DNA from 4 places in the Alteromonas sp. 76-1 genome. Region 1 is predicted to be linked to each of the others. Evidence: predicted binding sites of a transcription regulator. Region 1 holds the regulator's gene; each other region holds the start of a gene.
The links. The regulator FNR, encoded in region 1, switches genes on or off when oxygen is low (the NO sensors DNR and NnrR bind a similar motif). The targets are predictions, from matches to a motif close to TTGATCTAGATCAA.
Positions count from the first base shown of each region.

Region 1 (3,157 bases):
GTCACGGTGATGGCCTAGGGCAATTTTAGTGGCGCCTAACTTTTTGGCCGTACTGTATAAAATACCGCGACGTAATCGTGAACAAAGCGAACACGTGGTTTTACCTTCAGGCACTTTGTCCATAACAATAGAGTAGGTGTCTTCTTCTACAATTTTGTACTCTACACCTACACTTTCTAGGTATTCAGGAAGTACGTGCTCTGGAAATCCAGGCTGCTTTTGATCAAGGTTAACCGCAATAATGTCAAAATGAATTGGCGCAATGCGTTTTAAAAACATAAGAATATCAAGCATAGCGTAACTGTCTTTACCACCAGACAAGCACACCATCACTTTATCGTTATGTTCAATCATGCCGAAATCAGCAATCGCTTTGCCTACATTACGACGAAGTCGCTTTTGTAGCTTATTAAAGCTGTATTTTTGTTTATTTTGAGACGCGGTTAACGGAGCGTCCGCACGGTTTGTGCCTGCACTGGTCATATCAATAGCTTGGTTACTGCGAAAAAAACCATTATACAGTAATCAAGTAAAATTGAATGTGCGAGGTGAAGATTTTTTGTATCGCGCTAGCACTGACTGCTAACAAATGCCAATAGCGCTTAAGGCTATAGTCCGATAGCGCTTAAGGCTATATAACGTTTGCTAGCAAAGCGTGATGTCAGGCTATGCACGAACTTGTATGAATTACCGTGAAAGCGGCGAAATAAAACCGTCTGGTTTTATTGCCAGTACATCACACACAAGTTCATCAATAACATGTTCAGCGGTGTTACCTATAAGGGCCGCAGAAATACCTACTCTGCCAACCGTACCGATGATAACAAGTTCAGCGTCTATATCTTTGGCTATCCTTGGAATGACTTTTTCGGGAAGGCCTTCCTTCACATAACAGCGCTCGCTATCGATAGCATACTTTTCGCAGTGTGTGTTCATCTCAAGCTCGTGATGGTGCTTTACTGCGTTGTTGTATGTGTCTGGGTCAAACTCAGGAACTTCAATAGCAATATTTAGCGGCGTAGCGGGGTAGCTGTTTACCAAATTAACGTTACCACTGAGTAACGCGGCATAATCGTTAGCTATTACAGTGATTTTGTCGTTAAGTACTGCATGTTCATCGTCTTCACTGCCTATATTTACCGCAGCAATAATTTCACCATTTTCAGGCCATTCATGATCTTTAACTAACAATACGGGCGAGGGACATTTTCTAAGTAGATGCCAGTCTGTAGGAGTAAAAATAACAGAGGCTAAATCGTCATGGCGCTTAGTTGCTTTTACCACTAAATCTATATTGTTGTCGATAACGTAATGCACCACAGCTTCAAAGGCACGGTTGTTCCATTCAACAACTATATCGGTTTTATCAAAGCCTAAATCGGTAAGGGTTTTACGCAACCAACCCGCATGTTCCTTAGTGACCGCGTCGCGCATAGCTTCACGATCATCAGGGCTAAGCATGGTTGTCATATCGTAAGATAAGTCGTAAACCACCAGCATGGCGGTGACAGAGGCACCTGTCTTTTTGGCAAGTTCATATGCACGGCTAAGCGCAGGTTGGGTCTCTCTATCGGCTTCAATGACAGCTAATATACGTTCATACTTAATCATAACCCCTCCAAACATTTTTAGATTTTTGGTTGCTACAATTTAAGTGTAATACCTATTTGCTATTACGTAACTTGTTTTAGATCAAAAGCTTTGAAGATTAGCTATTACAGGCGATATTAGGTGCAACCACAGACGTTAAACGTTGTGACATCTCATCAAAATCTAAAATAGTGATGAGTTTACCGTCCACTTGGATAATATTTTCTTTTTGAAAACGGCTTAATAGGCGGCTAATGGTCTCAATAGTTAGACCAAGATAGTTCCCAATTTCATTTCGAGTCATGGTTAGGTGAAATTCTTTATTTGAAAATCCACGTTCTTCGAAACGTTGAGAAAGCTGAGAGAGGAAATACAATAGACGTTCTTCCGCTGAGCGTTTATTAAGCAACATCATGAGATCATGATCTTGTTTAATTTCCGCACTCATAAAACTCATTATTTGATGTCTTAACTTAGGAAATTGAACTGACATCTCATCAAGCGTTTCATACGGTAGTTCGCACACCATGGCGGTTTCTAATGCCTGAGCATAACTTTGGTGCTTGTTTTCCCGTAAGGCATCGAAGCCGATAATATCGCCAGGGAAGTGAAAACCTGTAATCTGCTCTTCACCATCTGAATTGGTGACGAAAGACTTAAAAGAGCCCGTGCGTACTGCGTAAAGAGAGTTGAATGTATCTCCCGACTTTACCAGTAAATCACTCTTGTGAAGGGGTTTCTTTCGCTCAATAATATCATCTAAAGATTCAATCTCAGTCTTGTTTAGTGCAACGGGCAAACACAAGTGGCTGAAACTGCAATTTTGACAATGAATTGAGAATTGGCTTCCTTTGCTCATAGGTTCAAACTATAAATAGATTCGACTTAATATAATCTTACTCTTTTGTTTATGAAATTGCTGCATAAATTAAAAAGAGAGCATAAATAGCCAATATTCCTGAAAAGCATTGTCTTACCACGGGATGCCTGAAACCTGCTATTAGATACTGGCTACCTGCGCTTGCGGCTAACAAAGTGGGCAGAGTGCCTAACCCAAAAAATAACATGATGGCAGCGCCGTCAACGGCTGACCCCGATGCCAACGACCACGTTAACGTGGAATAGACCAACCCGCAGGGAAGCCAGCCCCATATAAAGCCATAGGGTAGTGCATAAACTGGGCTTTTGAATGGAAGAAATCGTTTAGATATTGGCTGAATAGCTTTAAATAAGCCGCGCCCCATCGCTTCAATATAATTCAAGCCTTGCCACCACTTTCCCAGATAACACGCTAATAGCAGCAGCATAACGCCACTAATCAAAGATAAAACGGGTTTAGCGATAGGCACAAACTCGGTGGCTATTTGGCCGACAGCGCCTGTAATAGCGCCGGCTAATGTATAGCTGAGGATACGGCCGAAATTATAGGCAAGGGTGTAGGGTAATGCCGGTTCATTACTTGGCGTTACTGTACGTAGTGCGGCAACAATACCACCGCACATACCCACACAATGCACTCCGCCAGCAATTCCGATAAAAAAAGCAGAGAATATATTAATCTCTGTCA
Region 1 covers NZ_LR136958.1:2,288,063-2,291,219, forward strand. The annotation lists gene ttcA (tRNA 2-thiocytidine(32) synthetase TtcA) at 1-483, opposite strand, end outside; gene uspE (universal stress protein UspE) at 688-1,611, opposite strand; gene fnr (fumarate/nitrate reduction transcriptional regulator Fnr) at 1,709-2,449, opposite strand; gene ALT761_RS09875 (sulfite exporter TauE/SafE family protein) at 2,499-3,157, opposite strand, start outside; gene ccoS (cbb3-type cytochrome oxidase assembly protein CcoS) at 3,145-3,157, opposite strand, start outside.

Region 2 (3,157 bases), 490 kb from region 1:
CTAATTGCGTTGCCCCGCACACTACGTATTCAGAAGATTGAATTTGCAGTTCTTGCTTGGCTTCATTTAACGTGCTGCATAGCTGACGCGCATACGGCAACAGCTTTTCACCAGATTGGGTTAGCTGAATACTGTTGCGCTGGCGTATGAAAAGCGTGGTATGAAAGTATTCTTCTAACAACTTGATCCGCGCACTTACCGCAGATTGCGTTAAATAGAGATTTTCAGCTGCTTTGCCAAAATGTCGGGTTTTTGCAACTTCAATAAATGTGGTGAGAAAGCGTATATCCATGCTTCTTACAAAACCGATAAATAAGTGATTGTAAACTGTCACAGATGATACGGCATGTAAACACAAAAGCACAGCAACGCACTGCTATAAAAGCAGTGCGTTGTATTTATTTTCAACTAAGAAGCGTATTAACTACCTTCGTGCATTAAACGGCGCTGTTTCTCTCGACGTTGTAAGTCACGATTTTGTTTGTTTTTTACGCTTTGGTGGCGCTTTGTGCCCACCTTCTTGGTGTGAAAGTCTTCCTCTTCTACCGAGTCCAATTCTTCACTTTGGTAACGATAGTCTTTACTCATGTCTATCTCTAGGTTATTGCCACGTCGTCATTATTGTCTTGGCACCAAAAATAGAAAACGAATTTTTATCATCGTTGCGACAATAATTTTTTATAGTGGGTTTCATTCACGTATTTCGCTTCATCCCTTCAATTCCCCCACGTCCAGCCACCTTTTCACTGCCGAATCCAAAAAATAAAAAATTATATCTTATTCATGGCCTTAGATAAAAATAGAAGAAAATATCTTTGGAAAAATACACTTTTTACACCCCATAAATTCGTACATATTTACACTTTGTGTTTTCCAACAAAATTTTTTATTGATAAGGAAAAAATGTTTTGTTTTATGTTCTGATTCTTTTGTCTTAAAAGTTCGCTTGAAGACAACTCAATGCTGGGTACAACCATGAAAAATTTATCAATTCGCGTTTCTCAAAAACCTTTTATAGATAGACAAAAATTTCCTTATGGCTTTCGAAAATCTGGCGATTTCAGTATTGGTGAGGCAGATATACTAACCGGTTATGGAAAAACCCTGCTGGCACTGGAATGCGGAGAGTTAACACCAGAGACGGATGATGAGCGTCATTTTGTAGATTTTGTTAGTGGTAAAGTGGATGCTGACAATACTATTGAGCGCACCTGGGCCAAGTATGTACGCTTATCTCGAGGCAAGAAGCACTTCTACACGTTGCATAGCACCGCTGCGAGTAATCAGTCAGACTACGATGAAGATTACAGTGACGAAGCATTTGACGTAGCGTAATTTTGCGTTCGATTTATGTATAACCAGCTCGGTGGAAATCGTGCTGGTTGCTTTTACTTGTGATATTTCCCTCGCTTTTTGCCGCTTTGTTGATCCATATCTAGATTGCGTCCGAACAAATCTTTGCATATTTGTAATGTTCTAACAGATGGTTCTATATTAATAACTTAGCTTTGTGAAATTGCTATTTTACGCAAACCACGCTGTTGAGAAATAGTAGAACAATATCTAATGAATTACCCAAGCCTGAAGGCAAAGGAGGCGCAGCGATGATGGTGTCATATAAACAAATTAAACATTTTTCAATTCATGCTACCGATAAGGACATAGGCGGCGTACGAGATATACTTTTTGACGATAAAGATTTTGTCATTAGATATGTAGTTGCCGATACGAATACATGGCTTCCACTTAGCAGGAAAGTGGTGATATCACCTATTTCAATCACCCGATTGGATCAGGAAGAAGAAACCGTTGATGTTTCCATGACCTCAGACACGCTTAAAAATAGCCCATCTATTGACGAACACAAACCGGTTTCTAGAGAATTCGAAGAAACACTATTTCGTTACTTTGGCTATGGCTATTACTGGATTGGTCCTGGTGCGTGGGGCGATTTCGCTCACCCTAATCAGCTAGCGGATCCTGAGTTAGCCGCTATGGGTAAAGAAGAGTTAGACAATAAACCTGAAAATCACTTAAGAGCTTGCGGCGAGGTCAGTGGCTACGAAGTGGCAACCCAAGAAGATAACGTTGGGCACATTAGCGATTTTGTGTTTGATATTGAAAGCTGGCAAATTCAAATGCTAGTGGTAGATACAAACAATTGGCTACCGGGTGGTAAAAAGCTCGCGGTACTGCCATCAGACATCAAGAGTATTGATTGGTCTTCCCATAATGTCTCTGTCGACCTAACCCATGAGGGATTGATGGCTAGACCGGAGGTTGACCTTGATAAACTAGGCGACGCTGCATACATAGAGGCTTTAATAGCGAACGCGAAACTTGTCTAGCGAGGTAGAGTGCCTGTCGAGCGCTAGCGGTTAACTACCTTTAAATAACTTAGATTTAAGTAATCTCTGTTTAAATGAAACTAGGTTAATCATTCTGAGCGCAAAAGAACTTGTGAAGCAAACCGATGGTTTGTTTCACTCTTTCGTCGGCTAGTCGATAGTAAATAGTTTGTCCGTCACGGCGTGTAGCCACCATTTTAGACTCTCTTAATAGTGCCAGATGCTGAGAAATCACAGGCTGAGAAACGTCTACATGGTCTAACATCTGAGTAACAGATAACTCTTTGTCCACTAAAGAGCATAAAACCATTAAACGGGTTTTATTCGCCAACTGCTTTAGATAGAGCTCGGCTTCCATTGTATATTGAGCCATTTCACTCGTATCAACAGATAGATTATCAACGGCAAGATTATCAGTCATAACAACTCACTTATAAATTTACGTAGACAGGATACCAACCCGCCACCTTATACTAAAGTATACTACTATAGCAGCGAACGCCAAAACTCAATGTCACTTTTTTATAAAATATATAATGAAAGTAGGTGGTAGAAAATATAGCGATTTCCTTATATAGTAAACTCATCATTATTCTTCAAGGTGCTTAAATGTTAATCGATATCACTACTAGACTTGCCAATATCCCTTTTCCCCTTCGTTGTATAACAGCGAAAGAAGCGATGCAGGAAATATCTTCTAATCACGGTTTATTACTTGATGTTCGTGAACCCGCAGAGGCAGCATCTAGCCCTGTGGAAGCAGCATTAAATATTCCTCGTGGCATACTTGAGATGAAGGTTATCGAAAA
Region 2 covers NZ_LR136958.1:2,776,442-2,779,598, forward strand. The annotation lists gene ALT761_RS12015 (LysR family transcriptional regulator) at 1-292, opposite strand, end outside; gene ALT761_RS20635 (hypothetical protein) at 421-588, opposite strand; gene maoP (DUF413 domain-containing protein) at 976-1,335, shown strand; gene ALT761_RS12025 (PRC-barrel domain-containing protein) at 1,605-2,348, shown strand; gene ALT761_RS12030 (ArsR/SmtB family transcription factor) at 2,434-2,769, opposite strand; gene ALT761_RS12035 (rhodanese-like domain-containing protein) at 2,958-3,157, shown strand, end outside.
Region 2: ALT761_RS12025 (PRC-barrel domain-containing protein) is a predicted target of FNR. The motif match lies at 1,425-1,438, and genes of this name have one in related genera.

Region 3 (3,157 bases), 1.5 Mb from region 1:
GTTGCTTAAAGGTTTTCGCTTGAGACACGCGGTGAATACGGCCAATAAAGCGCCCCATCCACTCAAGTTGATCTAAATTATCGTTCTCAAACTGGCGGCCACCTACCGAAGGGAAAACGGTAAAGCGGTAATCGCCATGGTGATGAAGGGTTTTTCCGTTTAGCGCTAGTGGCGCCACAATCGGAATTTCGCTATCAGCAAGCTCTTGGGCAAAACTGTGTTCTTCCAAAATTTGCGCGTCTGTCCAACGGGCAGGGCGATAAAACTTAACCACATAACGTTTGTTGTCATCGGCTTGAAATTGGTAAACCCGGTTCTCGTAACTATTGAGAGCAAGTAAGCCGCTTTGAAGAAAAATGCCCTGAGTCTCCAGGGCATCTAATATAGTGTCTGGATCTAATCCAGAAAACGAAAAGTCTTTCATCGATAAAGGAATTTGGTTGGCTCATTAACCGTAACGTTTTCACCTGAATCGGTGGTAGTGGTCACGGTGAATTGAATGTCTGTTACCACATCTTCCAGATTATACGGGTCGGTTGCAACCGAAATCGGTGTGCTATAAACCTCACCACCTTGTACCGTCACTTCTTTATTTCCAATAAAGGTGTATTCAGGCAGCCCTTGAACCGAAATAGTATAGGTCTGAGTTTGTTGAGATTTGTTGAGTACTTTAACGGTATAAACGTTCTCAATTAACCCTTCATTGGTTTCACGATATAACGAATTACGGTCGCGAATAATATCAATTTCAAGAGGCACGCGGGTTACAATGTCAGCAACCAATAACCCTGTCATGACAATGAGTACGATTAGGTAGCCAATAAGCTTAGGCCGCACGATGTGTGTTTTGCCCCCCGCCAGCTCTTCTTCCGACGTAAAGCTTATTAGCCCTTTGGGGTAATCCATTTTATCCATTACCCCGTTACACGCATCTACGCACGCGCCGCAGTTAATGCATTCATATTGTAAACCGTTTCGAATATCGATACCTGTGGGGCAAACCTGCACACATAGGTTACAGTCAATACAGTCGCCCAGGCCTTTTTCGTGCACCTGTTCATGACTTAGTTTACGAGGGCGGGGGCCTCGCTGTTCGCCTCGTTTCGCATCGTAAGAGACGGTAAACGTGTCTTTGTCGAACATGGCCGATTGGAAACGTGCATAAGGACAAATATGGGTACACATGATTTCACGCATGTAACCCGCGTTAGCGTATGTACACACTGCGAAAAAGACCACTGAAAACGCGGCCCAGAAACCCGTGTTGAAGGTAAAGAAATCAATAAAAAGGGCGCCGATGGGGGTAAAATACCCTACAAAGGTAAGTGCGGTAAGGAGGGCAACTGCCACCCAAGCCGTATGTTTGAGGGTTTTGCGAATAAACTTATCCGCGTCCATTTTTCGTGAATCTAGTTTTATGCGTTTATTTCTAGGGCCTTCTATCTTCTCTTCAAACCAAGTATAGATATATACCCAAGTGGTTTGAGGGCACATGAAGCCGCACCAGACCCTGCCAGCAAAAGTAGTCACAAAAAATAACGCGAATGCACCCACGATAAAAATGTAAGCAAGCAAGGTTAAATCTTGCGGCCATAACGTTAACCCAAAGATAGAAAAGCGCTGTTCTACAATATCGAGTAGTACCGCCTGCTGGCCATTAAATCTTATCCAAGGAATGGCGGCGAAGATGGCCAGAAAAAACAAACCGAAAAAACGTCTAAATGTTTCAAGAGGGCCTTTAACCGCACGAACGTAAATTCGACTACGCGAGTCGTATCGCTTCCCTTCAGTGGTGGATGCGGGTTTGTGCACCTTTACGGGAGTAACGTTTTTAACCGGAATTTGTTCGTTCATTTTTTCAAAACCTTAGCCAACTTCTTGTATTGCGCGGCGCATTATAACAGCTGAAATTTAAGCGTGTTTAACATAGATCAATGATAGGGCTAATGATCTTCTTTATTTATCTTTCAGTCAATACTGAAAGTTCAGAAATTATATTCTATCAATCTATCTTTACTTAATGCTAGTTGACTACTATGACGATAATAGTTTTAATACCGAATGAAAATTACACAAATAATTATCCTTTTGATTTTTTTAACGAAAATGTTTGTTGAAAATAACTAACGATAGCTGCGTTGTTTGAATTAAGTATAGTAGTGGAATAATTTTAAATGCTTCGTTTCTTTGTAATCTGTGCCGAAATTGTATTGTTGGTGATTGTGCTACGATCGCCTTTTGTTCAGTACTTTTTTTCAGATATACAAAGTACGGTCTCAGGTTGGTTTGTTTCCATTTCTGAGCTACCTGAACAAAGAGAGCTAGATGCGCTAAGAAATCAGGCGGCAGCGCAGCTTGCGCCATTAAAAGAATTCGAAGCAAACTACCTTCGAAGAATTCTGGCAAGTCGTTCAACGGTAATGCGCTTTCATATCGCTTACTGCGAAACCACCGATATAAACCCGAATTTTAGCCTCGGTAAGCGTCAGCAGTTGTGCACACTGATAGAGCAATCAAAACTACTGGAGCCCGATAGATAGTTACTGGAATGCGATAAATAAATAGCGCTAAGGCGTTGTTTCTTTTTTCTTGCTTCTTTTTGTTGTGCCTTCTAATCCTTCCTCACTTTTACCGAGTATTAAGAGTAAGCCATTCACTTTACGTTCAGCTTCCTGTGCTACTATTGAGTATATAGTTGTGATAAAAGTAGTAATGCTGCTAAAAGTTGAAGCCATGCTTCATTAAGCGCCGTTACCCGTTTACTCAGTCTTGTAGCTGACTAATACCGGGTTTTTATAAACGAGGTAGGGGGTCACATGAAAATAGCTAAGTTAACCGGTTTATGTACGCTTTTGCTCGCCAGCGTGGGAGTGTCTGGTGTCTTGCAAGCAGCGCAGGTTGAAGTAACCTGGGAAGAGCCAAAGTCTTACCGAGATGTTAAACCATCGAACGAATCTCGAACTCGCTTTAGAGAACGCACTTTTAAAGAGCTTGATGAGTTTTTCACTGAACTCGCTGAAAAACTTCCCGAAGACCAAAAGCTGTCAATTACCGTAACAGACTTAGATTTGGCGGGTCAGGTTTGGCCAGCCTCTTTTGTTGGAATGGGGCAGTCCGCTGCCGATGTTAGGATCATTAAGGAAATAGACATACCTAG
Region 3 covers NZ_LR136958.1:752,536-755,692, forward strand. The annotation lists gene ALT761_RS03180 (serine/threonine protein kinase) at 1-424, opposite strand, end outside; gene ccoG (cytochrome c oxidase accessory protein CcoG) at 421-1,854, opposite strand; gene ALT761_RS03190 (hypothetical protein) at 2,175-2,540, shown strand; gene ALT761_RS20565 (hypothetical protein) at 2,568-2,735, opposite strand; gene ALT761_RS03195 (DUF3016 domain-containing protein) at 2,817-3,157, shown strand, end outside.
Region 3: ccoG (cytochrome c oxidase accessory protein CcoG) is a predicted target of FNR. The motif match lies at 1,922-1,935, and genes of this name have one in related genera.

Region 4 (3,157 bases), 2.3 Mb from region 1:
GCCAGGGTGTGGCTTCAAAAAAGACGATAAATAACACCTACAGAGAAAAGCACTAATGAGTATCCCGACCAAGGGGCAAGTAGACACTAGCGACCCCATTGTATCCGCGTTTAAAAATGGTGACTTATTGGTTTACCCTACTGAAGCGGTTATGGGCATAGGCTGTGACCCAGACAACGAAGCGAGTGTGTTAGCGCTCTTAGCATTGAAGCAGCGCCCCATCGAAAAAGGGGTAATTTTGATTGCCGCTAACTATTCTCAGCTATTACCTTATATAAATGATGAAGCCATACTTCAGCACAGACGTACTGAAATTGTGTCCAGTTGGCCTGGGCCAAATACTTGGCTGCTACCCAAGTCGGCGTCGACGCCACAGTGGTTAACTGGCAAGCATGAAAAAATAGCGGTTCGAGTAAGCAACCATCCAGTGGTTAAAGCTTTATGTGAAAAGCTAGAAAAGCCACTTGTATCTACAAGTGCCAACCTAACTGGCCAACAACCCGCAATCACCCAGCAGGACGCAATCAATATATTTGGTGATAGTGTTTTCTATATTGATGGAGAAGTAGGTGGCCACGCTAAACCCAGTACCATCCGTGACGGCGATACCGGAGAGATAATAAGATCATGATTGACCCCCAAAACGTAAATCAACAGTTAGACGGTAAAGACGCCGGTGAAGTAATAGAACAAGTAAAAGCATACTTACTATCATTGCAGGACAACATTTGCCAAACCTTAGAACTTGCCGACGGCAAAGGACAGTTTAAAGAAGACTCTTGGATTCGCGAGGAAGGCGGTGGCGGGCGTTCACGGGTTATTAAAAACGGCGCAGTAATAGAGCAAGGTGGGGTTAACTTTTCTCATGTATTTGGAAGTCAGATGCCGGCGTCTGCCACGGCTAACCGCCCAGAACTTGCGGGTAGAAACTTTCAGGCCATGGGGGTCTCGTTGGTTATTCACCCACACAACCCCTATATTCCGACGTCTCATGCAAATGTACGCTTTTTTATTGCCGAAAAAGAAGGTGAAGCGCCTATTTGGTGGTTTGGCGGTGGGTTTGATTTAACCCCGTTTTACCCCTTTAAAGACGACGTAGTGCATTGGCACAATACCGCAAAGAAATTGTGTGCTCCCTTTGGTGAAGACGTGTATGGGAAATATAAGACGTGGTGTGATGACTACTTCTTCTTAAAGCATCGTAATGAAACACGTGGGGTAGGCGGTTTATTCTTTGACGATTTAAATGATTGGGGGTTTGAAACTTCATTCAACTTTATGCAGGCAGTGGGTAATGGTTTTGTTGATGCTTACGTACCTATCGTAGAAAAGCGAAAAAGCACCTCATACGGTGAAAGAGAGCGTGACTTTCAGCTCTATCGACGTGGTCGCTATGTAGAATTCAACTTGGTATTCGATAGAGGCACTTTGTTTGGGTTACAAACTGGTGGTAGAACCGAATCAATTTTAATGTCTATGCCACCACTTGCGCGATGGGAGTATTGCTATACTCCAGCTCCAGGTAGCGCGGAAGCAAAGCTAACTGACTGGCTTCAGCCTACAAACTGGTAATATTTTGCACCATGGGTTCTTCCTGTGGTGCCATTCCCTTGATCCACATCAAATTCCCTCATTACCAAGGTATGTAGCTAGATTGCACCTTGCGCTGGATCAAATTATTTTCTTTTTAAACGTTTACAGTGTCGTCATTATCATTAAACACATGAGAGACACACAATGCGTACACACACACTTTCAGCCATATGTATTTCTTTAGCGCTTGCCGCTCCTTTTGCTTCAGCTCATGAAAAGGGTGATTGGATAGTTCGTGGTGGATTAACAACCGTTGCGCCCGACGAATCAACCTCTAACATCATTGCAGGTGGTAGCGATTTAGGTGTAGCACTGACTATCGATAACGATACCCAGTTAGGATTAAACGTTGCTTATTTCATCACCGACAATATTAATGTTGAATTGTTGGCCGCAACGCCGTTTACTCACGATGTGAATTTTTCAGTCAACGATCCACTAGGAACAGGCAATACATTGGGAGAAGTCACGCACTTACCCCCAACTGTTACTGTTAACTACTACTTCAACGATGCTAATGCTGCTTTTCAACCTTATATTGGTGCAGGTTTAAACTATACCTTTATCTTTGATGAGTCATTTACGGATGCAAATAAAGAAGCAGGCCTTGAAGATTTGTCTTTAGATAATTCTGTAGGTATTTCTGCACAAGTGGGAATGGACTATCAAATAGATAAAGAGTGGCATGTTAATGCGTCAGTACGTTACATCGATATTAATACCGAAGCGTCATTTACCGTAGGTGGTGCAGAAGGTAGCGTAAACGACATTGATATTGACCCTTGGGTTTATACATTGTCTGTAGGCTATACATTCTAAGATTCATCTAATGAGGTAAGTTACGTTTATATAAGTGGCCTCTTAAGCTTGGATAACCTTGAATCTTAATCTGAAGCGTTCCGTATCTCACGGAGCGCTTTTTATTTAGTATTAATCATATGCGTGGCAAGTTGATCTAGCGCGTTAAGAAGTTGCTGCGCCAACGGAAGGTCATCAACCGTCTCGTGCATGGCTTTTCGCATACAGTACATCCACTGGTCTTTTAATTCTGGTGTAGCACTAAAAGAAAGATGTCGTGAACGTAGCCGTGGGTGACCATATTGCTGCTGATAGGTATCAGGCCCGCCTAACCATAAACTTAAATAAAGAAAAAACACTTCTCTGATTCTATCTGTTGGCTGAGGATGAATAGCGTAAAGCTCTTTTGCAATAGGATCATCACGCATAATGTCATAAAAACGGTTTGCCAAAAGGCGTACCTTATCCTCTCCACCTATTCGGTAATATGGTGTAGTCTCTGACACAGCAGGTTTTTCCTTTCGTATCGATTTAAAGAAGTTAGACATTCCCATGACAGACAGCCTTATTAATAACAATTCAATGAAAAAGTTTGCCGTTTTCGGTAACCCTATAGTTCAGAGTCTATCACCAACTATTCATCAAATGTTCGCTAAGCAATGCGGCGAGCAAATTAGTTACGAAAAAATCCTCGCCCCAGAAGATGGTTTTACGCCTGCAGCGAACACATTCTTATCGCAACCTGGCGCGGTAGGCTGCAATGTCA
Region 4 covers NZ_LR136958.1:29,106-32,262, forward strand. The annotation lists gene ALT761_RS00125 (DNA topoisomerase family protein) at 1-34, shown strand, start outside; gene ALT761_RS00130 (Sua5/YciO/YrdC/YwlC family protein) at 56-631, shown strand; gene hemF (oxygen-dependent coproporphyrinogen oxidase) at 628-1,572, shown strand; gene ALT761_RS00140 (OmpW family outer membrane protein) at 1,738-2,412, shown strand; gene ALT761_RS00145 (group II truncated hemoglobin) at 2,514-2,945, opposite strand; gene aroE (shikimate dehydrogenase) at 2,974-3,157, shown strand, end outside.
Region 4: ALT761_RS00140 (OmpW family outer membrane protein) is a predicted target of FNR. The motif match lies at 1,611-1,624, and genes of this name have one in related genera.